DNA from 4 places in the Thaumasiovibrio subtropicus genome. Region 1 is predicted to be linked to each of the others. Evidence: predicted binding sites of a transcription regulator. Region 1 holds the regulator's gene; each other region holds the start of a gene.
What was found. The regulator PurR, encoded in region 1, represses purine synthesis genes. The targets are predictions, from matches to a motif close to TNANGNAAACGTTTNCNTNA.

Region 1 (7,481 bases):
GCAGATCACATTGCGATTATTCTCGACTTTGTTGGTAACTTAATCATTAATATGAATAAACATGAAAGCGACCAGCAAATTGCGAGACACCTCAATGATCAAATCGACATTATCCAGCGTTACCTCGTCAAATGGGTCCCCCAGTTTGTCGATCGCGTTAGTCAAAATGACCGCTTTGGTTTTTATGCAACCAGTGCAGAACTGCTTCAAGCTTTTTTGATATACGACTTAAGTTACTGTATTGAACAGTATCAAAGGCACCACACTACACCATGATGTTATTTAATGACACAGACTGCAAATACGGCCAGTAACTCGAGATGGGATTGCATCGAGCGTATAAACTACCCAAGCAATTCGTAAACCCATAGTGCTGAATAGTGATAAACACGTAGACAAGTGGTGAGAAATGCCGCAAGTGGTACCCCTGATATCACAATGTCGCGCTAAAATTCCGTATATCATTTCATAAAGATTGCACTATCGTCCTTACTCAGTAGAATGTGAACGCAAGCGATTACATAATGAAATGTTGCTGTGACCGTTTACACGCAACCACTCAATAATAGCCAGCGATGCGTACTGCTGGCAGATACGATATTAGAAGAAAAAAATGGCAACCATTAAAGATGTTGCGCGCATGGCTGGCGTCTCAACGACGACTGTCTCGCACGTAATCAACAAAACTCGATTCGTCGCAGAAGCTACGCAGAAAAAAGTGTGGGAAGCAATCGACGAACTCAACTATGCGCCAAGTGCCGTTGCGCGTAGTTTGAAGTGTAACTCTACCCGCACTATTGGCATGTTAGTAACCAAATCTAACAACCCTTTCTTTGCCGAGGTGGTTCACGGCGTTGAAGAGTATTGCTACAAAGCCGGCTACACACTGATTCTATGTAATACCGAAGGCAACTTTAACAAACAGCGTGATTACCTACGCATGTTAGCTGAAAAACGCGTCGATGGTCTTCTCGTCATGTGCTCAGATCTTGATGACGAACTACTTGCCATTCTCAATCGTCAAAAAGATCTACCGATGGTCATTATGGACTGGGGACCAGAATCTGTTACCACAGATAAGATTCGCGATAACGCAGAGAAAGGGGCGTATCTCGCCACGCGTCACTTCATCGACAATGGCCACCAAGAGATTGGTTGTGTGTCAGGCCATTTGCAGCGCAATACCTGTGTCGAGCGCATGAAAGGATTCAGTGCCGCGATGCAAGAGGCGAACTTGCCTATCAATCAAGATTGGATTATCGAAGGCGACTTTGAGTGCGAAACGGCAGTGAAAGCGGCGCAAGATTTCATCGCAATGGATCAACGCCCTACTGCTATCTTCTGCTTCAATGACATTATGGCGATGGCGTTAATCAGTACGTTTGAGCAGGCAGGTATTAGTGTACCAGACGATATTTCGGTGATTGGCTATGACAACATTGATTTATCTCCTTACTTTTCACCACCTTTAACGACAATTCACCAGCCTAAGCACCGTTTAGGTAAAAAGGCAGTCGAGTTACTGATGGCGAGAATTAAAGATAAAGAACACGATAGCCAATTATTCGTCATGGAGCCCGAATTGGTAGTACGTAAGTCTGTAAAACGTATGAAATAAATTCATCATCTTTTTATAAATGCCTGCTTTGAGAACAAGCGGGCATTTTTTTGCCTTTTATGCAAATACGCCAATATTCTGTTCTGCACTTATCAAATTTCCCGTCAAAATTATGGTACCAATATCACGTTTTTATTGGGACGAAGATCAAAACCTATATTGATATAAGCTAAATATTGTCACGAACAGGGCAAACCATTCGAAAGATTGGGACGCAAAGCTTCCGGCCTAAATACAAGATTTTTAACGAATCTGGTAAATGGTAGCGGGGTTGCCGATGGAAAAACTAGTTGTACACACGGAAGTTGACAGAGCGTTGACATTCAGGAACTGCAGCTGGTCTATTCTTGGTTCCTAGCTCTGATTAGTGGTGACCTATTCACATAATCACCGAGATGTAGCATGGACAAACCAGTACTAAAAACTTCAATAAAGTTACTCAGTCGTTTTGGGACAATTAAGTCGCGTTCAATGTTTGGCGGTTTTGGCCTTTTCTTAGGCGAAACCATGTTCGCACTTGTTGTAAACGATAAACTTCACCTACGTGCTAACGCCAGTAACGAGCGTCAGTTCAAGGAGAGTCAATTCCAGCCTTACGTTTACAAAAAGCGTGGGTTCCCGGTTGTCACTAAGTATTATGCAATACCTGACACCTGGTGGGATGACGAAGATCAGATCATCTCTCAAGCATCCCTCGCACTCACCGCAGCGCAAGAGGATAAAAAGGATCAAGAGGCAAAAAAGGCGAAGTTGCCTGACCGAATCAAAGATTTACCCAATCTGAGATTGGCAAACGAACGAATGCTGAAAAAAGCGGGTATTACCACTGTTGAAGAGCTCGTAGAAAAAGGCGCTTTACAGGCATTCAGACAACTGCAAGACACGCAAGGCGAATCGCTAAACGTCGAATTACTTTGGGCATTGGAGGGCGCAATCACAGGGAAACATTGGTCTGTCGTTACCGAAGACCGACGTCAAGAGCTCCTGTCAAAGCTCGGTGGATGACGACTTTATAAGGCTAAATGCCAACAAATTCTGAGAAGGCTGACTTTCTATTGAAAGTCGGCCTTTTTACTTTTCAGCCCGCCATGACCAAGTACAGGGTCTATACTCCATTCATGGCACTCAGGTGGGCAATGTCATGGACAACAATACAACAACAACGTCGCAACGCAGTGATGAGTGGAAAACCTTTCTATTCATTGTCATTTTTCTCTTCCCTATCCTTTCGGTCATCATCGTTGGCGGATACGGCTTCTTCATCTGGATGATGCAGATCTTTTTCTGGGGTCCGCCCGGCCACGGCTAACAAACCATCTCAAACGCTTACTGACTTTCTATAACCACGCTTTTTTATCAGCGAGGCCACTATGAAAAAGCTTCTCTCCGCGATGTGGCGGACATTTCGACGCCCTGCGACAAGCATTAGCCTAGGCGTGCTTTGCTTAGGCGGATTCGTTGCCGGCATTATTTTCTGGGGCGGCTTTAATACTGCGCTAGAAGCAACCAATACCGAAGAATTTTGCATCTCATGCCATAACAAACCTGAGAATGATCTTGTATACACTGAATTGCAGCAAACCGTTCACTGGTCAAATCATTCTGGTGTCAGAGCCACCTGTCCCGATTGCCATGTTCCGCACAATTGGACAGATAAAATCGCCCGTAAAGTACAAGCCAGCAAAGAAGTCTTCGCTTGGTTTGCGGGCAGCATCAGCACAGTGGAAAAATTTGAAGACCGCCGCTTAGTACTCGCCCAACATGAATGGGAACGCCTTTCGGCTAACGGTTCGTTAGAGTGTAAAAATTGCCACAGTTACGCCAGTATGAATTGGGACCAAATGTCGGATACCGCGCGCATTCAAATGGAGCAAGCCGCGGAAAGAGACCAAAGCTGTATCGATTGCCATAAAGGCATTGCTCACAAGCTGCCGGAAGGGATGGAAAGCTCTGGCGGTATGATAGGCGAACTAGTGCAGCAATCACATAGCACCCGCTACAGCGTGGGTGAAAGTTACTACAGTGTCCGTCACCTCAACATTTATGAAGACGCCAATCTAACCACAGAAGGTGGCCTACTCAATCCCGCAACCAAAATTACCGTCATTGCTGAACAAGGCAATGCGATTCAGTTCAATATAGAAGGGTGGCGAAAAACCAAAGGTTTTGGTCGTGTGATAAACGAAGATTTTGGGTTAAACATACCCTCAGCCGCACTCACCAAAGAAGCAGCGGCCAACGACGACATTATCCAAGTCTTCGAGCAAAAAGAAGATGACCTCACAGGCCTTGGTTGGGAACGCGTCACAGCAACACTTTGGGCAGAGAAAGACTCTTTCCTCTCATCGCCTGATGCACTGTGGGCAAAAGCCGATGAATCTTATGTGACCAACTGCAGTATCTGTCACACGCAGCCCGCACCCGCTCACTTTAGTACCAATGCATGGCCTGGCATGTTTAATGGCATGTTGTCGTTCGTCAATCTTGACGCGGACAGTGAAGCATTAGTACTGAAATATCTACAAAAACATTCTTCAGATTTCTCAGATCATCACTGAGTAAGGTAGGAAATGATGACAGTAAGTCGACGTGAGTTTCTCAGAGGCTTAGCGACCACAGGCGTTGCAGCTGCTATCGGCCCTAGCTTAGTTGCGCCACTTGCCAACGCAGAGGAAGACGCCACGCTAGGCACATGGAAAACATCCGGTTCTCACTTCGGTGCATTTAGAGCACGCGTTTACGCAGGTAAAGTGCAAGAGATTGAACCATTAGCATTCGATAAACACCCCACTGATATGATCAACGGTATCAAAGGGGTGATCTACAACCCTTCAAGGGTGCGTTACCCAATGGTTCGCCTCAATTGGCTCAAGAAACATCGCTACAGCAGCGACACACGTGGCGACAACCGTTTCGTTCGGGTCACTTGGGATGAAGCACTCGATCTTTTCTATCGAGAACTCGAATATGTACAAACTAACTTCGGACCTTGGGCGTTACATGCTGGGCAAACAGGCTGGCGACAAACCGGACAATTCCACAGTTGCACAAGCCATATGCAACGTGCAGTCGGTATGCATGGCCACTTTTTAACCAAGGTTGGCGACTACTCAACAGGCGCAGGGCAAACCATTCTCCCCTACATCCTTGGCTCAACCGAAGTCTATGCCCAACAAACTTCTTGGCCTAAAATCTTTGCGCATACCGATGTACTTATCCTCTGGGCGAATGACCCAGTCAAGAACACCCAAGTCGGCTGGCAGTGTGAAACCCATGAATCCTATGCCTACTACGAACAACTCAAGCAGAACCTCGCCGACAAAAAGATCCGCGTTATCTCCATAGACCCTGTAAAGACCAAAACACAGAACTTCTTAGACTGCGAGCATCAGTACATTAATCCGCAAACCGATGTGCCCTTCATGCTTGGCGTTGCGCATACACTTTACAAAGAAGACCTTTACGACAAGGACTTTATCAACACTTACGCATTAGGTTTTGATGACTTCCTGCCCTATTTATTGGGTACCGCCGCAGATGAGACAGAAAAGACACCCGAATGGGCGGCCGCTATTTGTGGCATAGATGCTGACACTATTCGCGACTATGCACGCTTAATGGCCAATAACCGCACGCAAATTATCTTTGGCTGGTCAATACAACGTCAGCAGCATGGCGAGCAGCCCTACTGGATGGGTGCCGTTGTCGCCGCTATGCTTGGCCAAATCGGTAAACCCGGCGGCGGTGTCTCTTATGCACACCACTACAGCGGTATTGGGATCCCTCCCACGGGCGCAGCAGGTCCTGGCGGATTTCCAAGAAACCTCGACCCCGGCATGAAGCCTAAACATGATAATAAAGACTACAACGGCTACAGCAGCACAATTCCCGTCGCGCGTTGGGTCGATGCGCTGCTCGAACCGGGCAAAAAAATCAACTATAACGGAGCAACCGTCACCTACCCTGATATCAAAATGATGGTATTCAGTGGCAATAACCCTTGGCACCATCACCAAGACCGTAACCGGATGAAAGAAGCGTTCAAAAAACTGCATACGGTGGTAAGCATCGACTATTGCTGGACAGCGACATGCCGATTCTCAGACATCGTATTGCCTGCATGTACACAATTTGAGCGCAACGATATCGATCTCTACGGTGCATATTCAGCCAGTGGGATTCTGGCCATGCATAAACTGGTCGACCCACTTTATCACTCAAAGACAGACTTCGAAATTTTCACTGAGCTCACTCGTCGATGGGGACAACATAAAGCGTATACCCGCGGCATGGACGAGATGGACTGGGTCAAGATGCTTTACAACGAATGCCGTGAAGCCAATAAAGGCAAGTTTGCTATGCCCGAATTCGATGAGTTCTGGGCAGCTGGCTTGGTCGAATTTGGGCAGGGTTCTGATTATATTCGCCATGCTGATTTCCGTGAAGATCCTGAAATAGCACCACTCGGCACTCCGTCAGGCTTTATTGAGATTTTTAGCCGCACTATCGATCGCATGGGCTATCAAGAGTGTCGTGGCCATCCGATGTGGTTTGAAAAAGCAGAACGCTCTCACGGTGGTCCAAAATCAGATGTCTACCCGCTTTGGTTACAATCTTGCCATCCAGATAAGCGCTTACACTCACAAATGTGCGAGTCGGAAGAGTTTAGAGCAACCTATGCCGTACAAGGACGTGAACCGCTATACATGAGCCCAGAAGATGCGAAAGCACGCGGTATTGCTGATGGGGATTTAGTCCGCATCTACAACGATCGCGGCCAAGCTCTAGTAGGTGCAGTGGTGTCGGATGACTATCCACCGGGTGTAGTGCGGCTCCAAGAAGGCGCATGGTATGGCCCCTTGAATGAGAAAGTCGGCGCTATCGATACTTATGGTGATCCAAACACTATGACACTCGATATCGGTGCATCGGAACTGTCGCAAGCCACCAGCGCCAATACTTGCTTGGTCGAGATCGAGAAGTTCAACGGCGAAGTCCCCCCTGTCACCTCCTTTGGGGGCCCTATTATGGTGAGTTGACGGCACGATTCCTTTCCTTCAAATACACAAAAGCCTCGAATATTCGAGGCTCTTTATGGCTCTACTGCTGTACTTCGTTATTTCTCAGCGTTTGATGGGGAAGTCATGTATGTGATTGACTTTATGGCTCTACTGCTGTACTTCGTTATTTCTCTTACTGCTTTCAAACAAAAGTACTGCCTTATCAATCGTCTCGATAGTGAAAGCCTTAGAGCAGATGTCACGACCGCTACTTCTTTTCTGAGATTTATATGAACCAGAACCATCAGACGAAAGATTCAAACAATGTGCAAAGAGCAGATACTGGTCTGGTTTAGAAAGATTCTCACCATACCAATGGTCTGCCACCAATAAATACTCTACTTGCTCAATTTGTTTTCGTAGCTCCCCAATATCTTGAGCTATGGTATTCATTTGCTTCTTTAAAGCAGCATCTGCTGCCTTACGTTCACGGGTCTCTTGGAGTTGGAGTACAAGCATCGTCTCTACATCAAACTCTCCCTCAAGAGATAAGGAAGTTCCAGTTTGATTCGTGGATGGGTACGTATATGCCCCTCGTTCCAATACTGACGGAATGACATCTTCCAATACCCATTTCTGGAATTTAATACAAGCAGGTGAGTTACCTTGAAGGACAACTCGAAGCAAGCCTGCTTGAGTGACATAGCTTTCGAAAAGAGGATCCAAAATATTATCAGGGACGTTATCTCTTACCCTGATTTCATCTTGAAGCAAATGAGTGGCATGCCCTCTCATCAAACTTAACATTGAACCAGAAGGACGAGAGGTTGGTTCAAGGACTTGATTTTCAGCAGAAATTGTTT
Region 2 (7,481 bases), on a different replicon from region 1:
TTGATACTAACGGTGTTTCAAATGAACAGGAAATGGATAACTACGCCATTTTTGGACAAGGGGTTTACTCACTCAATGAAAGCGTCGATCTGACGTTAGGGTTGCGTGGTGAAAAAGTGAAATCACGTAGCGATTATAGTGGGCACCCGCTATGGCAGATACCGTCATTTCATTCAACGAAGTCTGACACGCTGTTTTCACCTAAAGTTGCCATAGGCTGGCAGAAAAGCCGAGATACACGTCTATATGCCTCGTTGACGACGGGCCACCGTCCCGGAGGTTACAGCCCAGTCCCTCGAAGTGCTGGTGACAGTTTGGGATTTGATGCCGAAGAGTCATTGAATGCAGAAGTGGGATGGCGAACAGCATTGCTTAACCATACGCTCTTTTTAGAGGGGGCTGTCTATTGGATTGAAACCAAAGACTTGCAACTCTATACAGGAGTGCCTGGGCAGCAGGTACTTCGAAATCACGGTGAGGCGCAAAGTAAGGGGGTTGAGTTAGCTATTATGTTCTATCCGACCGAAGCCCTTATCGTGAACCTTGGTGGTGCGTTTGGGGAGTCAAGGTTCGAATCAGGCAATCCGAATTTGGAAGGAAATACCTTGCCTTACGCACCGGATACAACAATCACTGCAAGTGTTGAATACTTCCTTCCTGACCATTGGTTGCAAGGTGATTTGTCCATGTTAGTGAACGGTCGCTACCAGTCTAAAATTCATTTTGATGAAGGTAATACCCTGTCTCAATCAGGTTATGGGCTTTTTGATCTTGCGCTTAATTACGATTTCGATGACCGACTCAGTTTCCGCTTATATGGCCACAATGTCGGAGATAAATCATTCAAAACCTTTGCTTTTAGCACGCCAATGGGTGTTGCTTCTAACTATGGTCAAGGAAGAGAAGTGGGTGTGACAGTGAACTTGGATTGGTAATCCGCCTCGAGTTATCTGCTCAGGGTATATACTGCTAAGAATATACTCTGAGCTTTGTCAATCGAAGGGTGAGTGAATGGTTGTTGAACTCCATCCCCATGAATACCGCAAATTATTAGAATCAACGCGAGCCATTCCTTGGAGAATGGAGTGGCCCAGTCTTCGTTATACGTATATGGGCCCGCAAATTGATGGTTTGCTTGGTTGGCCTGCATCGAGCTGGGATAGCATTAACGACTGGATTGATCGAATACACCATAAAGATAGAGAGCGGGTTGTTGAAACATGTTTGACTCAGTCGACGTTAGGTAATGACCATGAAGTTGATTATCGCGCTATTACGCAAAAAGGGGATTATGTTTGGGTGCGTAACATCATTCGAGTCATCCGAGACGCCAATGATGACATTAGTGCGTTGGTCGGCATCATTATTGATATTCACGAGCGAAAGTTAGCGGAGAGAGAGCTTGAAAGAGCAAACCAACATCTGCTGAAAAACTCAGTGAAAGATACACTGACCGGCATTGCCAATCGGCGCATGTTTGATGAAACACTGTCTAGAGAATGGCATCGCGCGATGCGATTACAAACGCCCTTGTCTTTACTCGTTGTCGACATTGACTACTTTTCTCGTTACAACGAACTCTATGGCTACCTGCAAGGTGATAACTGTTTGAAGTCGTTTTCTCGATTGTTAGAAAGCCGAGCAAAGCGAGCGTGCGATCTCGCGGCGCGCATTCAAGATGAAGAATTTGTCTTACTCTACCCTGATACGGATCTTCAAGCAGCCAAGCAACTCGCTGTTGGGCTACAAGAGGAGATTGCGCTGGCTGCGATTCCTTTTCCGACGGAGATCAGTCGTTATCTTACGGTAAGTGTTGGTGTAGCAAGTCTGGTCCCAAATGAGAGCATAGATAGAAATCGGCTCTATTTTCTCGCGGGGAATGAGCTTTATAACGCTAAGCAGCAGGGCAGAAACTGCTGTAGAGCCGTATAGATAGGTGAGTGGTTCGTTAACTGACTAAGTTGACATTTATGACTTGTAGTCAAAAAAACGCACGTACTGCTTGCTGGAGACGGAGCAGAACGTGCAAGGCGCTATTGAAATCTATTTGGTGTGCTGGACGTTTAGATCCGTTGAGCTTGTCTTATGCACTTCACTCTCAGCTCTCTTCCCAAATAATACGCTTATCCTTAGGCCAATCTTGGCAAAAATCGTGATAACGTTTTTCCAGTTCATGGCGCTTTATCTTAAGCGTAGGCGTTAATATGCCATTTTCAATACTCCAAGGCTCTTTTATCATCAATACGCCTTTAATTTGTTCATGAGACTCTAACTCACTGTTAATTTTATCTAAAACACGATGAATCTTACGTTCATAGCGCGCAGGATCAAAGTTGGGAAACTCGTGAGCGATGGCAAGTAACATAGGGGCCGGTAGCCCAGAACCTATGAGGCACATCAGTTCGATGTTACTGAGTTCAAAGAGGCGTTTTTCAATCGGAACCGGTGCGACAAACTTGCCTTTTGCTGTCTTGAACGTGTCTTTTTTACGTCCGACGATCGAAAGAAATCCTTCCGCATCTAAAGAGCCCAAATCTCCGGTATGAAGCCACCCATCAATGATAGTTTCCGCGGTCGCAGTGTCATTTTTATAGTAGCCAGTAAACAAGCCGCGGCTCTTAACCAAAATTTCTTCATCTTCTGCGATTTTTATCTCGATACCCGGTCCAGCATTTCCCACTGATCCCACTTTGTCACTGCGGAAGGGGTAGTTGAGTGTGCTATAGGCGAAAGATTCCGTCATTCCCCAGGCTTCAGTAATGTTGAGCCCAACACTTTCGTACCAGCGTAATAATGCGGGAGAAACGGGTGCAGAGCCACAGCCGAGTACGCGTGCTTGGTCGAGGCCAAGTCCTTGAGCAAGCTTTTTCTTAATGAGGCTAGAGACGAAGGGTATCTTCAACAACAGGTTTAACTTGCGCTGCGGTAACTTTTCTAGAATGCGCTGCTGGAACACAGTCCAAAGTCGAGGGACAGAAATGAATAAGGTTGGTCGATGCATTTTGACATCTTCGATAAAAGTATCGAGAGATTCTGGGAAGGCGGTGGTAATGCCAGATAGCATGGCCGTTCCTTGGATATAGACACGTTCAGTAATGTGCGCGAGAGGTAGATAAGAGAAAAGCCTTTCTCCCGGCAACATGCCAATGTGATCGATGAGTGACTGTGCTGACCAAGCATAGTCGCCGTGTGTGAGCATTGCACCTTTCGGTAGGCCTGATGTGCCTGAGGTATAAACAATGGACATCAAATCATCTGGTTTATGCTGAGGACGCTCTGCGGAGGGTTCATAGTGCGCCATTACCTGATTCCATTCAAAATCCCCTTCTATGGTGCCGGAGTAGGGTAGGGAGAGGGTCGGTAAAGGTGATGCTAAGTTTGTGGTAAGGCAAGCCTCAATGGCGTCTGTGCTATCTAATTTGCCGACAATAACCAGTTTGCTTTCACTATGCTCAAGAATGTGAGCAATGGTATCCGCACCTGCGGTCGGGAAAACAGGGACACTGATGTAACTGCCAAGCATAAAGGCAAGATCGCAAATAAACCATTCGGCACAGTTTTTTGAAACGAGTGCGACCTTGTCACCGGGTTGGATATCCATGTGGCGCAGTGCGCTAACTAGGCGAAGTGCTTTGTCTAAGACTTCGCCATAAGTGATATCGGTAAATTGGCGGTTGATGATTTGGCGTAGAAACACATCATCTTTGCGTTGCTCTGCCCAGTGTAGAAACTTGTCACATACTAACGTCTGACTCATGGCTTTCCCCAAGAATAATACTTGTTGTTGTTTTGTTAAATTATTGTTTATTCGCAACATAGATCAAGGTGGATAGACGAAAAAGCGTAGATAGCACTTGGTTTGAGTCGGTGAAGTGCAAAGGGTGAGACGTTAAATGGGAGACAGCATCAACGGGGAGCGACGTAAACTAGACTCAAATCACCTCAAGATGCTTGTTCAGCGAGAGTTTTTAGGCAGAGTATACAGGTAGAAACAAAAAACGCGCCTAAGCGCGTTCGGATGCCAATATCAATGCGGGTGTTAGACTTTGAGCGGGTGTTAGACTTTGACGTTTAAAATTCCGCCACGAGTCCGTTCTTCTGCTTCAACCACTTTTGTCCCAGCACGGCCATAAAGCTCTGCTTGCTGTAAATCAGCAAGAGGCTGGACAACATTTCGGCTATTGGCCTGATTTTCAGTGTTAGTCGCAAACGGATTTTGGTTTTGGTTGTTGTTATTGCCCAAACCATTCTGTTGGGTACCATTGGCTTGCTCTTGGCGGCGATTTTGAAAGCCTTGCTCGTTGATCTCTCTGGCACTTTTCTTCACCATTTGATCAGCGTTTTGCAGGATATTGTAACCACCTTGTAGCGGAGAGATACCGTTCATAATCACACCCAATTTGCACTTTGTACTAAAGTATAGCGGAAACTGGTCGATAAAGCGCCAACTATTTGCTGGTGGTATGCAAATGGCCGGGTATAAAGGGAGTAAGTTGGAGAAGAGAAGGTGGTAGAAGAAGGCTACCACCTTTTAAATCAGGCCAATTAACTCTAGTCAATCAGGCTGTATTGGTCACGAAGAATCGCAATGATCTCTTGCTTTGGGTTTTCGCTAAGATGCAGCTTTTTCCCAATCACTTTTTCTGCGATACCCACATAGGTATCTGAGACTTTCTGCATCACTTCTAGCGGCAAGGCATTGTCTCTCGCTAACGCAGCGCGTTCAGGCATACGGTCTTTGTTGAGAAGAATGTCTGGATCTGGGAAGTGATTCAATAGTAGCTGACGGAAATCTTCTTTTGAGTTCTCAACGATATTGCCTTGGCGGAATTGCGCACCATCCCAAATACGAGAGGAATCAGGTGTGCCGACTTCGTCCATGTAGATGAGCTTTTCATTGCCAGCGGCATCGTTGACATAGCCAAACTCGAATTTAGTATCGACAAACATCTGATCCAGCTCTGCTAGCGCGTCACTGATAACGCCAAAGCCTTCTTTGAGCAGTTTTTCGTAAACAGGGATATCATCGGCGGATGTGAAGTTGAAAGCAGCGAAATTATCGCTGATATTTTCGCGTGTGATGTTGACATCATCTTGTTCTGGTACGCCGGGGATGTCACGCAGAATACCCTTGGTGGACGGTGTAATCAGTAGTTCTGAGAGTTTCTGATCTTTCTGTAGCCCTTCTGGAAGTTCAATACCACAGAAGTTGCGTTCGCCTTTTTCATAAGCACGCCACATTGAACCCGTGATGTATTGGCGACAAATTGCTTCGATCATCACTGGTTTTGCTTTTTGAACAATCCAGACGAAAGGATGGGGAATATCAAGGATGTGGCTATCAGCGAGTCCTTTTTCCTTAAATAGTCGGAACCAGTGATTAGAGATCGCGTTAAGCGCCGCACCTTTACCGGGAACACCTTTGAGGCCGTTTTCTCCGTGCCAAATACAGTCGAATGCGGAAATGCGGTCGCTGATGACCATAATAGCAAGCGGTGCATCTGCAGGTACGTCATAGCCTTTTTCTTCGATGAGACGGCGGCTGTCTTGTTCTGTTAACCAGTAAACTGAACGGACTTTACCGCTGTGGACAGGCTTGTCGGTGCGAATTGGCAGGTCATCGTTAACAGCAAGAACGGAATCGGCAAGGCTCATGATTGAAGTCCCTATTTCAATGATAACTGGGTGTTAACCCTAAAACTCAGCGAATAATACCAGAACTACTGCTAACCGCCAGCAAAAAAGCAAACGTTTGCGTTTGAAAATCGAGCATTCTTTGTTAGCGGTTTACTCTTCGCAACTCACTGCCCATCGTTGTGGTTGAGGTCGTTTGGGCTTTACGGGCTCTTCGATAAAGTCAGAACCATTCGCCGCCGCAGCTTGTTGAGATGATTTGTCTTCGTGATTTGGGTTTAGAAACGGGTTAGTCACTTTGCGAGAAAGCTTGATGACTTCCTCCAATGAGTGACATTTTGATAGGCGCGCCTTTAAAGCCAAGTGAGATTTATTCTGCATAGAAATTTAGTATTTTTATATTCAACTGTGAGGGGCTAAGTAAACCCAAAAGTGTGATGTTCGTCAAGTTACATCTTTAGTGTGACACTTTTATTTAACGGAAGGAAAGTCACGTAACTTAAAGACTTTATGGCACTTTTTTCAGTTACTATGCATTTTTCTCTAGTGTATGTGATGGATGAGAATTAAAAAAAGAGGGTCTAAAAAATTAGACCCTCTTTGGAGTAGTTTGTAAATAGATGTTTCGATTAACGGGAAAGCTTGACTGCTGTACCGTAGGCTAATATTTCGGATGTGCCGACTTGTACCATACTGGTGCTAAATTTGACGTTAACAATCGCATCAGCGTCTAATTTTTCGGCGTCTTCTATCATGCGAGACAGGGCGATTTGTCGCGCTTCATTGATCATCTCTGTGTAGCCGCGAATTTCTCCTCCCACGATGCTTTTTAAGCCAGCCATGATATCGCGTCCTACATGCTTTGATTGCACCACGTTGCCAGAAACAACGCCGATTACGGATGCGATCGTTTCCCCGGGGAAATCTGGGGTAGTCGTGTATTTCATTGTCACTCCTTGAAGTTAAATCGCTTCAGGTTGCTTCGATTGCTCTGTTTCAAGCCCTAAGAAGCCGCCAGTTTGGTGTGCCCATAACTGCGCATAGATGCCATTGTTGTTGATCAGCTCTTGGTGAGAACCTTGTTCAACTACTTCACCTTTATCAAGCACAATAAGGCGGTCCATCGCAGCGATGGTGGATAGACGGTGTGCTATCGCAATGACGGTTTTGCCTTCCATCAACTCATACAAGCTTTCTTGGATGGCGGCCTCGACTTCTGAGTCAAGGGCAGACGTGGCTTCATCTAGCAACAATATTGGCGCATCTTTCAGCAATACGCGAGAGATAGCGATGCGTTGACGCTGACCGCCAGAAAGCTTCACACCTCGTTCACCGACTTGTGCATCGTAACCGACATTACCATGTGGGTCAGAAAGCGTCGCGATGAACTCATGCGCCTGTGCTTGGGTGGTTGCGGCAACAAGTTGCTCGTCGGTTGCGTCTGGCTTACCGTAGAGAATGTTCTCTTTAATAGAGCGGTGGAGCAGAGAGGTGTCTTGCGTCACCATGCCAATCTGCGCCCGTAAGCTCTCTTGGGTCACCTTTTTCACATCTTGGCCATCAATGGCAATCGACCCCGATTCTACGTCATGAAAGCGCATGAGTAGGTTGACCAAGGTGGATTTGCCCGCGCCTGAACGCCCGACTAAACCGACTTTCTCGCCAGGCTTGATCTCTAGGTTAAGCTTTTCAAGCACGCCTTTCTCTTCACCATAGTGGAAGCTGACATCTTTAAAGGTGATTCCGCCTTTCTCAACATTGAGTGGCTTGGCATCTTTCTCATCTTGAATGTCTGTCGGCTTCGACAGGGTATTCATACCATCAGCCACCGTGCCGATATTTTCAAA
Region 3 (7,481 bases), 160 kb from region 1:
GCTCTATGATGGCTTTTTCTCATCGTCAGATAAGTCAACGCTCGATATCATTCGCCAAACTGCGCCTGAAAAACTTATCGATATGCCACTCAACGTCGAAGATTTGCGGATCGCGCCACTCATCTTTCAGTACCGAGCGCGTCATTATCCAATGACACTCGATGAGCACGAACAAAAGCGCTGGGCATTACATCGCAGAGAGTTATTTGAAGCTCAACTCCCACAGTATATGCTCAATCTCGAGAACTTAGCGCTGGAGCACGAACACGATACCTCTAAAATGAAAATTCTAGAGCAAGTCTATCGATACGTTGAGAGCATAGCGTCTTAACCTTCTGTTATTAAAAATAATTATTTGCAATCACAGCGTCAACCTTCGCAGGTTGGCGTTTTTTCCTGCTGCATTCCTTCACCACACCTATACTAAAGGGAGCGGTGTTGTCATGACTTGAAGGCAGTAGATATGACCATTTCCACACTTAATAAATGTTATCAATTCAGCGGCGTACGCTTTGAGTTCGATGCCATGCAGTTGGTATGGGACAATGGCGTTGTCACGCCGCTCACGCGACAAGAAGCACATTTACTCGACATTCTGTGTTACAACGGCGGTGAAGTGATTTCCTACAGCATTCTAACGAATACGCTTTTGGCGATTCATATCGAGGGGAAAATCATTCCAATTTCCGCGCTTATCGCGCGTATCAATGCAAAGCTAGGCCAATTTGGTGACCTCCAAATCCACCACATCGAAGATTTTGGTTACCGGATTTCCCCGTCAGACCGCCACACAAGTAACCCCGCGCCAAAGATCTCTGCCACAAAAGAAAGCACGCTACCCGCGGTGACAAACCCACTAGATAGCAAGTTACGTCGCTCACGACGAGGGCCTAAATCATCGAAAATAGTCATGGCGTTTATTCTATTGCTGATTATTTAACCAATCGTATATTCATATCTGGAGACACTTCGCAAAACGCAGTTTCAATGTAACATGTAATCGGATACATCATTAAAGAGTGATCGTGATCACTTAATGGCGTATTAAAACGCCTTAAACTGCACTCACTCAATAAAGGATGTCTGACATGAATGCAGAATTTTTAACAGCGCTACACAAATTACCTGACAGCATACAGGTGTTTTTCGAACAGGAATTTCCGAAAAACAGCTTCAAAGCCAGCTTTACTGCAGAGCAATGGCTACGACTTCAATCCGTATCTGAATTAGATGACACACAGCTTAAGCTCTCGCTTTTACCGCTCGCGGCAAGCTACTCTGTTGCGCCACTCTCCAACTTCTACGTCGGCGCAATTGTCGAAGCACTCAGTGGCAACATCTATTTTGGTGCAAACATGGAGTTTCATAATGTCGGCATCGCCAATACCGTTCACGCAGAGCAGTCGGCTATCACGCACGCATGGTCTCGTGGCGAAAAAGGCATTCGTAACGTCACCATAAATTACAGCCCTTGCGGCCACTGTCGCCAATTCATGAACGAGCTATCAAACGCTGAAACCTTGGTTGTTCAACTGCCCGATCACAAGCCACAAACATTGCATCAGTTTTTACCTGATAGTTTTGGACCAAAGGATCTCGACCAACCTGAGGGACTTATGGATGCTTCAACTCTAAAGGTGAACTACAACAGCGGTTCAGCATTAATTCGCCAAGCTGTAGAGTCGGCAGCGAAGTCTTACGCACCCTACACCCATAGTCACTCAGGTGTGGCATTGAAAGTGACAAGCGGCGATATTTTCCACGGCATGTATGCGGAAAACGCAGCATTCAACCCTAGCCTGCCCGCAATTCAAGTCGCGCTCATTCAGTTAAACATGGCGGGTGAAAAGATCACCAACATTCAGGAAGCTTGTCTGGCTGAAGTGAAAGGCAGCACCATCTCCTATCTTGCCGAATGCCAAGCACTCCTCGAGCAAATCAATCCGGACATCAGTTTTGAGTATGTTGTCGTCACGGCAGAGGTTTCAAGAAAGACTCAAGGTGCCTGCGCTTAAATTCGTTCACTCAAGATAACGACTGAGAAACGAAACTGTAAAAGATTAGGCTGCATACTGCAGCCTATTTCGTTTTTTCTCGTTAAAAATTGACCCTAAATCCTAACTTTGCCTCCCAATCAATTGCCATGCTGTCCAAATATAAGCTGGGAGAGAGATCAACATAAAATGTCATTGGTGCAGATGTCATGCTCGCACCAATGCCTGGTGCTAAGGCAATTTCATCATGGCGTCGATCAACATAATGTCCTCCCACAAACAGGTACATCGGGGTATTACTTACCGGAAACAGTTTATTGACCCCAAAGCCAAACTGCTCATCTAAACTTACGTTCACACGTAAAGAGTCAAACTTAGCCTCTACTCCCCAATAAGGTTGTCCAACAAATATACCGACCCCTGTGCTCGCAGTTGCTATATTCGTCCATAACAACAAATGGCAAAGCGCTGCTCTGAATAACATCTTTCTCATTAAATTAACAACTCACTTATAGATAGGAAAAATAATGGCTGCTTCTTTATAAACTGAACAATAATTTCTTTCGGCATCACCTTCGTTTATACCGCATTGAAAACTTGTTTTTTCTCAGCCCTTATTGGAAAACGCCGACGGTAACAGAGCCACATTAGAACGTCTTCCCCTATAGGAGAACGATGACAAACATCTGACAATATTGATGACTTAGTCATCACGATGTTAATGGCTGAAATAATTTACTACCACCAAGGCGCAAACGTTTGCCTTCTGCTGGTTATTCGGTATTATCGCCACACTATTTTCTCTATTCAGAAGGTATCCCGTTATGTTTGGAACGGCACTCACTCCTAATGCAACACGCGTATTACTTTTAGGCTCAGGTGAGCTAGGTAAAGAAGTCGCTATCGAATGCCAGCGACTCGGCCTGGAAGTTATTGCAGTTGATCGCTATGAAAATGCACCTGCCATGCACGTAGCACATCGTAGCTACGCCATAAACATGCTAGACGGTGATGCGTTACAAGCCATCATCGATAGAGAGAAGCCGCACTACATCGTGCCTGAAATTGAAGCAATCGCGACGGATAAACTGGTTGAACTAGAACAACAAGGCCTGAATGTTGTACCGACCGCCAACGCAACTAAGTTAACCATGAACCGTGAAGGTATTCGCCGCTTAGCCGCAGAAACGCTTGAGATCCCGACTTCACCTTATGAATTCGCGAGCGAGTTTGAACACTTCAAGCAAGCGATTACACGCGTTGGTATGCCTTGTGTCGTCAAACCAATCATGAGCTCGTCCGGTAAAGGCCAAAGTGTTATTCGAACCGAAGCCGATATTGAGTCAGCATGGCAATATGCGCAAGAAGGTGGCCGAGCAGGTGCCGGACGGGTCATTGTTGAAGGCTTCGTCGACTTCGATTATGAGATTACATTATTAACAGTACGTGCAGTGGATGGCGTACACTTTTGCGCACCTATCGGACACCGTCAAGAAGGGGGTGACTACCGCGAGTCATGGCAACCGCAAGCAATGACAGACAGTGCATTGAAGGCCGCTGAAGCGATGGCTGAGAAAGTCGTGAATGCCCTTGGTGGGTATGGTCTGTTCGGTGTAGAGCTGTTTATTAAAGGTGATGAGGTTATTTTCAGTGAAGTCTCTCCACGCCCTCATGATACAGGCATGGTCACGATGATCTCGCAAGACCAATCTGAGTTTGCACTTCACGTAAGAGCATTTACGGGGCAGCCTATCGGTGGTATTTGCCAACTTGGCGCATCGGCATCCGCTGTCGTGCTTGGCAACGGCACATCCAATGCGATCCAATTTAGCGGTCTAGAGAACGCATTGGCAATGCCGTTGACGCAAGTACGCTTGTTTGGAAAGCCAGATATCAATGGAGAGCGCCGCCTCGGTGTGGCACTGACTCGTCGTCAGGATTGTGAGACAGCAATTAATGATGCTGTTACCGCCGCTAATGCAATCAAAGTTCACTACTAGCGAAAAACCACGTGCATAGTAAAAAGGAGCCTATTGCTCCTTTTTTTGTATCAACCAAACGCGCTCATCAAACCTGTCTTCATCATCCGTGACAAAGGTCTCTAAGCACTGGCAATCATGCTCAGAAAACAGCTGAACAATGTCTTCATCACTAATAAAGAACGGCGGCCCTTCACGCTGAGGCTCACAGCCAACTTTGGGGACGATGTTAATCAACAACAAACGCCCACCAGCCACTAACATAGACATCAGATGATCGACATACCTTTGGCGTTGTTCAGGCGCTAAGGCAATCAACCCAGCCCTATCATAGGCCAGTTCAAACGGTGCATCGTTTCGAAACATAAAGAAATCGGTCTGATGAATCGTCAATTCATCAAGCGAGTAGATACGATGACGGGGTGATAACTGGGTCATCGTAGGAATAAGCATCTGCTCAGAAAAGAACGCATTAACAGCAATATCACTGAGTTCAACGCCCACGACTTGCTGATGCCTTGCGCATAGCCAATCGATATCCAATGACTTGCCGCAAAGTGGGATAATGACACGTTCATCGGAACTGGGTGTTAAGTGAGGCCAATACTTTATCAATAAAGGGTGAACAGCTTGTTGGTGGAATCCAATCCGATTCTCTGCCCAACGTGCATGCCAAAATTCATGATCCAACGTTTTACTTCTCTTACGCCTTTAGTGGGTTTTTCGGTGCTTCATAGAACCAACCATGAATAGGCTTATCTGAAGCCAGCGTCGTATATTCGCTGTTATGGTGCTCTTTTTCAAATCGAGTATGGGCTAAAGAGAGAGAAATCTCGGCTGCAGAATAAGGGCCTTGCGCAACGATTTCCCAAGCACGGCGTGCATCTTGCTCAGTCTTGAAGCTACTCAAGCTCTTAACCTCACCGTCAAAGCGATGTTCTGCAACGATGTAAAAGACACCTTCAATCTGCTCAACCCGAATGTCAGACACCTGTTTTCTTCGTCGGGCAGTCACGAGGTCTGGTAGCAGTATTGTTTTCATCTCTATCTCATCATTCCATCTGAAAAATTATCTTACGATAATAATACTTCATTTTTGAAAACAATCTGATATCGGCCTCACAATGTAACAATTTGCAAACAACCGTGTGTCAATTTGTTACTCACAACCGAGGTGCTGCAATTTTACTCAAAAAGGGGTTGATCTTTCCCAACACAAGAACTACTGTATGTAACAACAGTACTGTACATCAAAACAGTTTGGAGCAGATATGGAACAGATCAATTTCAACACCCTTCACAACCGTTACTTCACAGACGCTTCGTCGTTCAAAACAAGATCAACGGCAGGTTTGCAATTTGATGTACAGGATAAAGGTAGCTTTGGTTTTGCCATGTTATTGAAAACACTTAAAAGCTTAAGTCAGCAAGATAAATGGTTGCTTTTTATCGGCGGTGATAGTGTTGTTGACAGAAAAGTATTGAAGGCGGCTGGCGTTGATGTCCGTAAGATTCGGGTAGCGCGTCCTAAAAACCCACATCAAGCGCAGCAATTTATAGAAGAAGCAGCAAAGCATAGCCACTATGCTGCCGTTATTTGCAATGTTAATTTAGCCGACGTCAGCCAAGTCTGTGAGAGTCAGCCGCTATTAAAAGTGAACTTTTCTCAACGCGCCGTTCACTAAGTTTTAACAAACTTATGCCTGTGTTTTGTCATAAAGTGTCACGATTAATTTATCTTGATAATCTACTTTATTTTCGACTCGGCATTGACACTCGTCTTGGATGATTTGAATTTGTCTTTCTTCTAAAGCATAAGGAAGAATAACATCCAGATTATAGATACCGTGACGCTGCGCCACTTTTATCAACCGAACAATATTGTCTGTATCACTGTAGGAGATCGATAGTGAATGCATTGCTCCAGTATAAAAATCTGGGTCTTGGTTTGTGGTGAACAATTCACGAATAACATCGCTAAAATCGACTTTATTTTGCAAAGCGTGCGATAGAAACTGCTCATAGTTGAACTGACATACAGGTGTGTTTTTATCTTCCATGATATACCTGAACTCTATTACTTCTCGAATGGCTAGACTGGCGACTTTTTATTGGCGCTACATGGCCTGTCGCTACTTTTAATTCAACATACTCCCTGACATTATCAACCAAATCTACACGTTTAATCATGTCAAATTTCGCTGTTTTATAGTCACAGGGCATGTTCTATCCCCTATTACTATCTGAATCTAGGCTCAGTCGCAACAGATAAACGCTCAAATCGAGAAAATAAGATCAAGCTGGAAACATCTCCTAAAAAACTAAATTACATTACCATACCCATGTTTACATGGCATGAGCAATATTCATCTTAATTGACAACTCTATTAAATTCCCTTGCCTAGCTGATACTAGCACTCAACACCAGCAGACTGAGCAATATCGAGTATAACGTCAAGGCAGGTTTGTGCCGCTATCATTAACCCTCTCACGATCTCTTCCAGTGGCATTGACGGTAATGTTGAATCAGTCACCTGCTCAGGCAATAACGGGATATGGACGAATCCATGGCGGACCTGTGTGGATGCTAAGTAGTGCTGAATCGCATAAAAGAGGTGATTGCAAACAAAGGTACCGGCGGTATTGGAGACCTCCGCAAGAATGCCCTGATTATTGAGCGCCTGCGTTATCGCTTTGATAGGCAATGTTGAAAAATAGGCCGCCGGACCTTCAGCAATGACTGGCTCATCAACGACTTGATTTCCCTCATTGTCTGCTATCCGGTAATCATCAATATTGATTGCGATTCGCTCAGGTGTCATCGCCGCTCTACCGGCAGCTTGCCCAACCGTGATCACGACATCAGGCCGATATTTTTCAATGGCTGATACCACCAACTCCGCCGATCTGTACCTTACAACAGGCACGGAGCACGCAACAATCCTGCCCCCTTTCAGTTGTCGGCCGTCAAGTTGCTTTACAGCCTCCAAGGCTGGGTTTGTTTCACTACCGCCAAAGGGCTCAAACCCTGTTATCAGCACAGTTTTCAACGATTCATCCTTCTTAATCTGATGCTTGCGGTTACTTTACAAGCGACCAACGCTTTCCATTAACCTAAGAGACAAAAAAAGCGCCTCGAGAGGCGCTTACTGTTCACAGTCAGCAATTATCGAATACCGTTAAGAAACTCAGCGCGAGTCATTGAGCTTTTCTTAAACAAACCACCGAGGGCGGTGGTGGTTGTCGAGCTGGTCGCGTCTAACACACCGCGTGCCTTCACACAGTAGTGGGTTGCATCAATGCTTACCGCAACATCATCACTTTCAAGTAGTGTCTGCAAGGCAACTAAAACCTGCTGAGTTAATCGCTCTTGGACTTGTGGTCGCTGGGCAAAAAAGCGCACAATACGATTAATCTTCGACAAACCAATAATCTTACCGCGAGGAATGTACGCGACTGTCGCTTTACCATCGATGGTGACAAGATGGTGTTCACAAGTACTCGTCAA
Region 4 (7,481 bases), 1.1 Mb from region 1:
TTATTACATTCACCGGCAACGTAATCAAAATGTGGTGTACCACCACGGATCACTGAGCCTAATGCTACGATCGCATCGTAACGATCACTTTTCGCAACTTGCTGAACAACCAAAGGCAACTCGTAAGCACCAGGACAACGCACTACGGTGATATTGTCATCGCTCACCTGACCTTGACGTTTTAGTGCATCTAGCGCACCTTCAAGCAGGCTTTCGTTGATAAAGCTGTTGAAACGAGAAATAACAATCGCAACTTTCGCATTTGGTGCCGCAATGGCGCCTTCAATTACCTTCATGGGCCTTCCTGTGACGTTTTCCGGTGAAGAATAGAGCCCGATAGAATAGTGCTACCGGGAAACCGCGGGAGTCTATCACATTTTGACAGACTCCGGCTATAACCAATTAAGTAGGCAGCCGCTTCTCATGACGGCTGCCACGTTGAGCAAATAACTTAGCAGACGCGTCGACTGCTATTACTCACAAATATATTCAACAATTTCAAGACCAAAGCCTGATAGCGAGTGATAACGCTGATTCGCTGACGAAATCAACCGCATTTTAGTGACCCCCAGATCGGCCAGGATCTGAGACCCGACACCCACTTGGCGGCTAGTATCTTTCGGATTGGTCTTGATTTGTGGTTGTTGCTTATCTTGATCGGCATACCACTGAATCTTACTGACGATGTTCTCTTGTGACTCTTCGCGACCGATAATCACTAAAACACCATTCTCTTCAGCAATTCGTGCCATCGCTTTTGGCAGCGTCCATTGACTACCATTGCCTCGCTCTGAGTGCAGCAGATCCTTGAAGACATCTTGCAGATGAACACGTACCAATGTTTCACCTTCAGAGCTGACCTCACCTTTACGCATCGCGTAGTGAAGTTGATTATCAATGGTGTCACGATAAGTAATCAGATCAAAATCGCCAAACTCCGTCGGAAGCTTACACTCGCCAATGCGCTCGATCGTGGTTTCGTTAGCAATACGATACTCAATCAAGTCAGCAATCGTACCCAGCTTTAAGCCGTGCTCTTTGGCAAACACTTCTAAGTCTGGTCGACGCGCCATCGTGCCATCTTCATTCAAAATCTCAACGATCACACTGGATGGTTCACACCCTGCAAGACGTGCGATATCACAGCCGGCTTCGGTATGACCTGCACGCGTTAGTACACCACCTTCTTGTGCTTCCAACGGGAAAATGTGCCCCGGCATCACAATATCAGCTGGGCTCGCCTCTTTTGCTACCGCCGCTTGAACGGTTACGGCACGATCTGCCGCAGAGATGCCCGTTGTCACACCTTTCGCCGCTTCAATCGAAACGGTAAAGTTTGTGCTGTACTGCTCTGTGTTGTCTTGCACCATCAGAGGCAAATTAAGCTGCTTACAACGCGCTTTCGTCAGTGTGAGACAAATCAAGCCACGACCATAACGCGCCATAAAGTTAATCGCTTCTGGTGTAACCTTTTCTGATGCCATGATCAGATCGCCTTCATTCTCGCGATCTTCATCATCCATCAAAATAACCATTTTTCCCTGACGAATATCTTCAATGATTTCGGCAGCACTGCTTAAAGCCATGGCAACAACCTCAATTAACTGTTATTTGATTATTAGCGTAAAAAACCACTGCGAGCGAGTAAGTCCATGGAAACATCCGATTCAGACTTCTCAGTTGCTCTGCCTAGCATTAAACGCTCTAGATAGCGGGCAATCACATCAACTTCCAAGTTGATCTCTCTGCCTGCAACAAAAGATTCTATTGTTGTCTCTGACGCCGTGTGCGGTACGATCGTCAACTTAAACTGATCGCCTTTCACTTCATTCACGGTCAAGCTGATACCATCCACCGCGACCGAGCCTTTGTGGGCAATGTATTTACTGAGCTCCGCTGGCGCTTCAATCCAAAACTCAATCGCACGACCTAACGTATTGCGCTCACGCACCGTCGCGATACCATCCACATGGCCCGACACCATATGACCACCAAAACGTGTCGTCGGTAACATGGCTTTTTCCAAGTTGACTTGTTGACCCACTTTATAGTGGCGAAACGCAGTAAGATTTAGCGTCTCTAACGATAAGTCGGCCGTGTAACTGGTTGCGGTTTGACTCACGACAGTCAAGCACACCCCATTCGTCGCTATACTATCGCCTAACTTGACGTCAGACATATCGAGATGATGAGACTCCACCGTCACCGAGACATCTTCACCTTTAGGGGTAATGGCAGTAATTGTTCCTACCGCTTCAACTATTCCAGTAAACATACTTATCCTGACGTTAGTCCTCTCGTGTACCAACACGAAAGTCATTAGCTATCTATAAATGGCTCTGCATCTTACCGCAGAATCAATCGGAATAAACAGGGGTGGCGATAATTCGAATATCCTTGCCGACCATGCGTAGGTCTTTAATCTCAAGGTCGACCACGTCACTCATTGCTGAGAGGTTAAGCGCCCCTATCAAACTTCGGCTGTCACCCCCCATCAGTTTAGGCGCCAAATAGAGGATCAGTTCGTCCACGGCTTTTGCCGCGAGTAGCTCACCAGCAAATCTTGCTCCAGCTTCAACAAAAACTTGATTAAGGTCAGCTCGACTTAAGGCCGCTAATACACTCTCAATGGAGTCATCCTGCAATGCTAACCATGATGTATGGGGATGATCTCGCCAGTGTGGATTCTCTGCTTGGCTTGCTATTCTCACCTCACCCTGCTGAGTGCAACGATGCGCTGATGTGACACGCTGATGGCGATCGACAATCACTTTGATCGGTTGGCGGAGATCCGCTTGAGGATACTGCGCCTGAATTGAAGGGGCCAATTGCTCCCAGCGCACGTTTAACTGCGGGTCGTCAGCCAGTACCGTCCCACTGGTTGAAAGAATCGCATCTGCTTGCGCGCGTAAAGATTGCACATCTTGGCGCGCAGCCGCAGAGGTTATCCATTTGGATTCCCCATTTGCTAGTGCTGTCTTGCCATCCAAACTCGCCGCCAACTTCAATTGAACAAAAGGACGGTTTTGGGTCATCTTTTTGATAAAACCGGGATTCAATGCCAAGGCTTCTGCTTCGAAAAGACCACTCTGTGTAGCGATCCCAGCAGCTTCCAACATGCGTAAACCACGACCAGAAACTTGGGGATTAGGATCGACCATGGCGCACACCACGCGATCCACCTTGGCTTTGATCAACGCCTCAGCACAGGGCGGCGTGAGTCCATAATGGGAACATGGCTCTAACGTAACATAGGCCGTCGCACCTTCTGCTTTTGCCGCTGCCTGACGAAGCGCAAACACTTCGGCGTGAGGCTCACCAGCTCGATAGTGCGTACCTTCCCCGACAATGTGATCACCGTGCGCAATCACGCAACCCACACGAGGATTCGGTGAAGTGGTATAACGACCGCGCTCAGCCAGAGCCAACGCACGCAGCATCATCTGTTTATCTAACGCAGTAAAAGCGGATGTCATCCTTAGACCCTATTTTTCAAGTCGAGCGATCTCTTCGCCGAATTCGCGGATATCTTCAAAGCTACGATACACAGACGCAAACCGAATATAAGCGACTTTATCGAGCTCTTTAAGCGCTTCCATGATCAAATTACCGATCATCTCTGAGCCAACTTCACGCTCACCTGTTGCGCGTAATCGCGACTTAATGGCATTGATGGCACGTTCCACATCATCGGTGCTCACCGGACGCTTCTCCAAAGCGCGGGCAATGCCATTACGCATCTTGTCTTCATCAAAAGGTTCACGATTGCCGTTAGTTTTAATCACCTTCGGCATCAATAGCTCAGCAGTTTCAAATGTGGTGTAACGCTCGTTACATGCCAAACACTGGCGACGGCGGCGTACTTGGTGACCATCAGCAACCAGTCGTGAATCAATCACTTTAGTATCGGTCGCCGCGCAGAACGGACAATGCATATGACCTCCTATTTTTTGCACAGTATATCAAACCACTGGCCTCACTTAAGAAAAATGGGGACAAAATGCTAAATTTCACCCCTATTTCTAGCGAAATCATCAATAGTTGGCAAAAAGACATCACACTGCCCGCTGTTTCTGCTTGAATGTCAGGCTTAGGAACAACATAACCTGATGAAAAACAGGGACTAGAATGACTTTTTAGCGACAAAAAAACGGCGCCCTGAGGCACCGTTTTTAAATTACTAACGCGTGAGTGATTAAGCGTATACTGGAAGGCGCTGACAGATTTCCAACACTTTCGCTTTGGTCGCTTCGATCACAGCTTGATCTTCAATGTTATCAAGCACGTCACACATCCAACCTGCTAGGTTTTTCGCATCTTCTACCGAGAAACCACGGCGAGTAATCGCAGGTGTGCCCACACGAATACCAGAGGTTACGAATGGGCTACGTGGGTCATTCGGTACACTGTTTTTGTTCACGGTGATGTTCGCGGCACCCAAAGCGGCATCCGCTTCTTTACCTGTGATGTTCTTATCGATCAGATCAACAAGGAACAGGTGATTTTCGGTGCTACCAGACACGATGTTGTAACCACGAGATAGGAACGTCTCCACCATGGCTTTTGCATTTTCAACAACGCGTGCTTGGTACTCTTTGAACTCAGGCTCCATCGCTTCTTTGAAAGCAACAGCTTTCGCGGCGATAACATGCATCAGTGGGCCACCTTGACCGCCTGGGAATACCGCAGAGTTCAGTTTCTTGTAGAAGTCTTCACCTTCGTTCGAAAGGATAAGACCACCACGAGGACCCGCGAGCGTTTTGTGTGTTGTGGTTGTCACAACGTGCGCATGTGGTACTGGCGTCGGGTAGACACCGGCGGCAATCAGGCCAGCTACGTGTGCCATATCAACGAAGAAGTAAGCGCCAACTTTGTCAGCAATCTCACGCATCTTCGCCCAATCAACAATTTGAGAGTACGCAGAGAAGCCACCGATGATCATCTTAGGCTTATGCTCTAGCGCCAACGCTTCCACTTCCGCGTAGTCAATTTGACCTTGCTCATCGATACCGTAAGGAATGACGTTGTAAAGCTTACCCGAGAAGTTAACAGGAGAACCGTGAGTTAAGTGACCGCCGTGTGCGAGGCTCATGCCCAATACCGTATCGCCTGCATTCAGTAGCGCCATGTATACCGCATTGTTTGCTTGAGAGCCTGAGTGTGGCTGAACGTTGGCATATTCTGCACCAAACAACTCACACGCTCGGTCGATAGCTAGCTGCTCGGCTTTATCGACATACTCACAACCACCGTAGTAACGCTTACCAGGGTAACCTTCCGCGTATTTGTTAGTCAGCTGAGAACCCTGTGCTTCCATTACACGTGGGCTAGTGTAGTTTTCGGAAGCAATCAGTTCGATATGCTCTTCCTGACGCGCCGTCTCTTCCTGAATCGCAGTAAACAGTTCTGCATCATAATCGGCAATATTCATATCACGCTTTAACATCTGTCTCTCCTGACTAAGAGTTATTTTGTTAAAAAAGAGTACCAAGAAAGCACACAATTCGACAAGCCAGTAATTACGGGCACGCAAACGTTTGCGTCACTCTCAACATTTGACCGACATTCTACATAATTTGATCTAAGTCAGGTAGCTTTTCTGTAAAATTTGTCACAAGCTTCATTGTTTTTTCTTCAGGTTCACCATGAAATAACTTCATGATCACACTCTGAGTATAAATACAGACACCGTGCGGCCTGCAGACCGTAAAGATAAAACACCATTTTCCGTAACTGAGCCCTGACAATTCACTTTCTGCGACTTACGCCGCAATTCTTCGTCTAACCCGCTGTTTTAGGTAAAATTCGTGCCTCATGAAATAGGAGAGCATTACCAGTGAAACAACGTAAACACACCCTAGTTGAAGATTGTATCGCGATACTGACCGCAACCTTCGTTGTCGCACAGGGTGTCTTCTTTTTACAACAGGGCGGCCTACTCACCGGTGGCACAACAGGTTTGGCGCTATTAGCAAGCGAATTTGTTGGCTTATCATTTGGTACCCTGTACTTCCTATTCAACTGCCCATTTTACCTCATGGCTTGGTTCCGTATGGGTAAGAGCTTCGCGATCACCAGCATCATTTCAGGTGGACTTGTCTCTGTGATGGCAGATCATATCCCGTTGTTCTTTAGTGTGGATAGCTTAGATCCGCTCTATTGCGCCATGATTGGCGGCATTTTGATGGGCGTCGGTATGCTTATGCTGTTTCGTCATCAAACGAGCCTAGGTGGCTTCAATGTGCTGTGCCTTTACTGCCAAGAACGCTTTGGAATCTCTGCAGGTAAAATGCAGATGGGTATCGATTGCGCTATCTTGATTGCGTCATTCTTTATGTTAACCCCAATCATGCTTGCGTATTCAGTCGTTGGCGCAGTACTACTGAACATGGTGTTGACCATGAACCATAAACCGGGACGCTATTCAGGAAATCACCCGATCCCGCAACCATAAACATAAAGTACAAGCATCCGATAAAACAAAAGCGCCTCTGATGGGCGCTTTTGTTGTATTACCGACGACAATTAAATCGCCTCTTCATCTTCCTCACCGGTACGGATGCGTACTACACGCTCAACGTCGGTAACAAAGATCTTGCCATCACCAATTTTACCTGTTTGGGCCGTCTCGATAATGGTGTCTAGGCACTGATCAACCACATCATCAGCAACCACAATTTCTAGTTTCACCTTTGGTAGAAAGTCCACCATGTACTCAGCACCACGATAGAGCTCAGTATGGCCTTTCTGGCGACCAAAGCCTTTGACTTCTGAGACCGTCATGCCTGTGATGCCGACCTCAGCCAGCGCTTCGCGCACGTCATCAAGTTTAAAGGGTTTGATAATGGCATCAATTTTTTTCATGTTCGCATTCCTTTCGTAAAGAGGCCGATCCGACATCCTGAAATCATCTTCGGCAATTATCACAAATTATAGACAAGCCGACAATCACTGGCAGTAAGAAGCCATGAAAATCAAAAACATAAATAACGCGGATTCTCGGCAATATCCAGTCATTGCCATCACAAGCCAACAAGAAAGCAAAAAAAACCGCTGCCGAAGCAGCGGTTTGGTTTTTTACGTACTGTCGAGGTAACGCAAAATTCTTGTGACAGACGAAGCGGATTAACCGATGTTAACGCGCGCGTTACGGAACATACGCATCCATGGGCTATCTTCACTCCACTCGTCCGGACGCCATGAGTTCGCCACTGCACGGAATACACGTTCAGGGTGAGGCATCATGATAGTTACACGACCATCGGTTGTGGTTAGGCCAGTAATACCATTTGGAGAACCATTCGGGTTAGCAGGGTAATCTTGGGTCACATCACCGTAGTTGTTGATATAACGCAGTGCCACAGTACCCGACTGCTCGATACCTGCTAGGTGCGCATCATCACGCACTTCGACACGGCCTTCACCGTGAGAAACGGCGATTGGCATGCGCGATCCAGCCATACCATTAAAGAACAGCGATT

Region 2: TSUB_RS19545 (phosphoribosylaminoimidazolesuccinocarboxamide synthase) is a predicted target of PurR. The motif match lies at 5,741-5,760, and genes of this name have one in related genera.
Region 3: purT (formate-dependent phosphoribosylglycinamide formyltransferase) is a predicted target of PurR. The motif match lies at 2,742-2,761, and genes of this name have one in related genera.
Region 4: glyA (serine hydroxymethyltransferase) is a predicted target of PurR. The motif match lies at 5,526-5,545, and genes of this name have one in related genera.

Annotation. Positions count from the first base shown of each region.
Region 1 is NZ_AP023054.1:1,852,277-1,859,757, forward strand. It holds gene torD (molecular chaperone TorD) at 1-276, shown strand, start outside; gene purR (HTH-type transcriptional repressor PurR) at 614-1,618, shown strand; cyclic di-GMP riboswitch class I at 1,798-1,897, shown strand; gene TSUB_RS08360 (TfoX/Sxy family DNA transformation protein) at 2,021-2,623, shown strand; gene torE (trimethylamine N-oxide reductase system protein TorE) at 2,760-2,927, shown strand; gene torC (pentaheme c-type cytochrome TorC) at 2,989-4,176, shown strand; gene torA (trimethylamine-N-oxide reductase TorA) at 4,192-6,657, shown strand; gene TSUB_RS08380 (BRO-N domain-containing protein) at 6,787-7,481, opposite strand, start outside.
Region 2 is NZ_AP023055.1:713,953-721,433, forward strand. It holds gene TSUB_RS19525 (TonB-dependent receptor) at 1-935, shown strand, start outside; gene TSUB_RS19530 (sensor domain-containing diguanylate cyclase) at 1,012-1,932, shown strand; gene TSUB_RS19535 (AMP-binding protein) at 2,099-3,757, opposite strand; gene TSUB_RS19540 (hypothetical protein) at 4,058-4,387, opposite strand; gene TSUB_RS19545 (phosphoribosylaminoimidazolesuccinocarboxamide synthase) at 4,552-5,655, opposite strand; gene TSUB_RS19550 (hypothetical protein) at 5,788-6,015, opposite strand; gene TSUB_RS19555 (YbjQ family protein) at 6,264-6,581, opposite strand; gene TSUB_RS19560 (ABC transporter ATP-binding protein) at 6,597-7,481, opposite strand, start outside.
Region 3 is NZ_AP023054.1:1,690,355-1,697,835, reverse strand. It holds gene sbcB (exodeoxyribonuclease I) at 1-331, shown strand, start outside; gene TSUB_RS07625 (helix-turn-helix domain-containing protein) at 464-940, shown strand; gene cdd (cytidine deaminase) at 1,089-2,015, shown strand; gene TSUB_RS07615 (hypothetical protein) at 2,098-2,487, opposite strand; gene purT (formate-dependent phosphoribosylglycinamide formyltransferase) at 2,819-3,994, shown strand; gene TSUB_RS07605 (class I SAM-dependent methyltransferase) at 4,025-4,663, opposite strand; gene TSUB_RS07600 (hypothetical protein) at 4,677-5,015, opposite strand; gene TSUB_RS07595 (SulA-like leucine-rich domain-containing protein) at 5,245-5,658, shown strand; gene TSUB_RS07590 (hypothetical protein) at 5,671-6,033, opposite strand; gene pcp (pyroglutamyl-peptidase I) at 6,385-7,023, opposite strand; gene folE (GTP cyclohydrolase I FolE) at 7,140-7,481, opposite strand, start outside.
Region 4 is NZ_AP023054.1:789,260-796,740, reverse strand. It holds gene ribH (6,7-dimethyl-8-ribityllumazine synthase) at 1-296, opposite strand, end outside; gene ribBA (bifunctional 3,4-dihydroxy-2-butanone-4-phosphate synthase/GTP cyclohydrolase II) at 474-1,586, opposite strand; gene TSUB_RS03745 (riboflavin synthase) at 1,619-2,275, opposite strand; gene ribD (bifunctional diaminohydroxyphosphoribosylaminopyrimidine deaminase/5-amino-6-(5-phosphoribosylamino)uracil reductase RibD) at 2,358-3,476, opposite strand; gene nrdR (transcriptional regulator NrdR) at 3,486-3,935, opposite strand; gene glyA (serine hydroxymethyltransferase) at 4,196-5,446, opposite strand; gene TSUB_RS03725 (YitT family protein) at 5,837-6,454, shown strand; gene glnB (nitrogen regulatory protein P-II) at 6,526-6,864, opposite strand; gene purL (phosphoribosylformylglycinamidine synthase) at 7,126-7,481, opposite strand, start outside.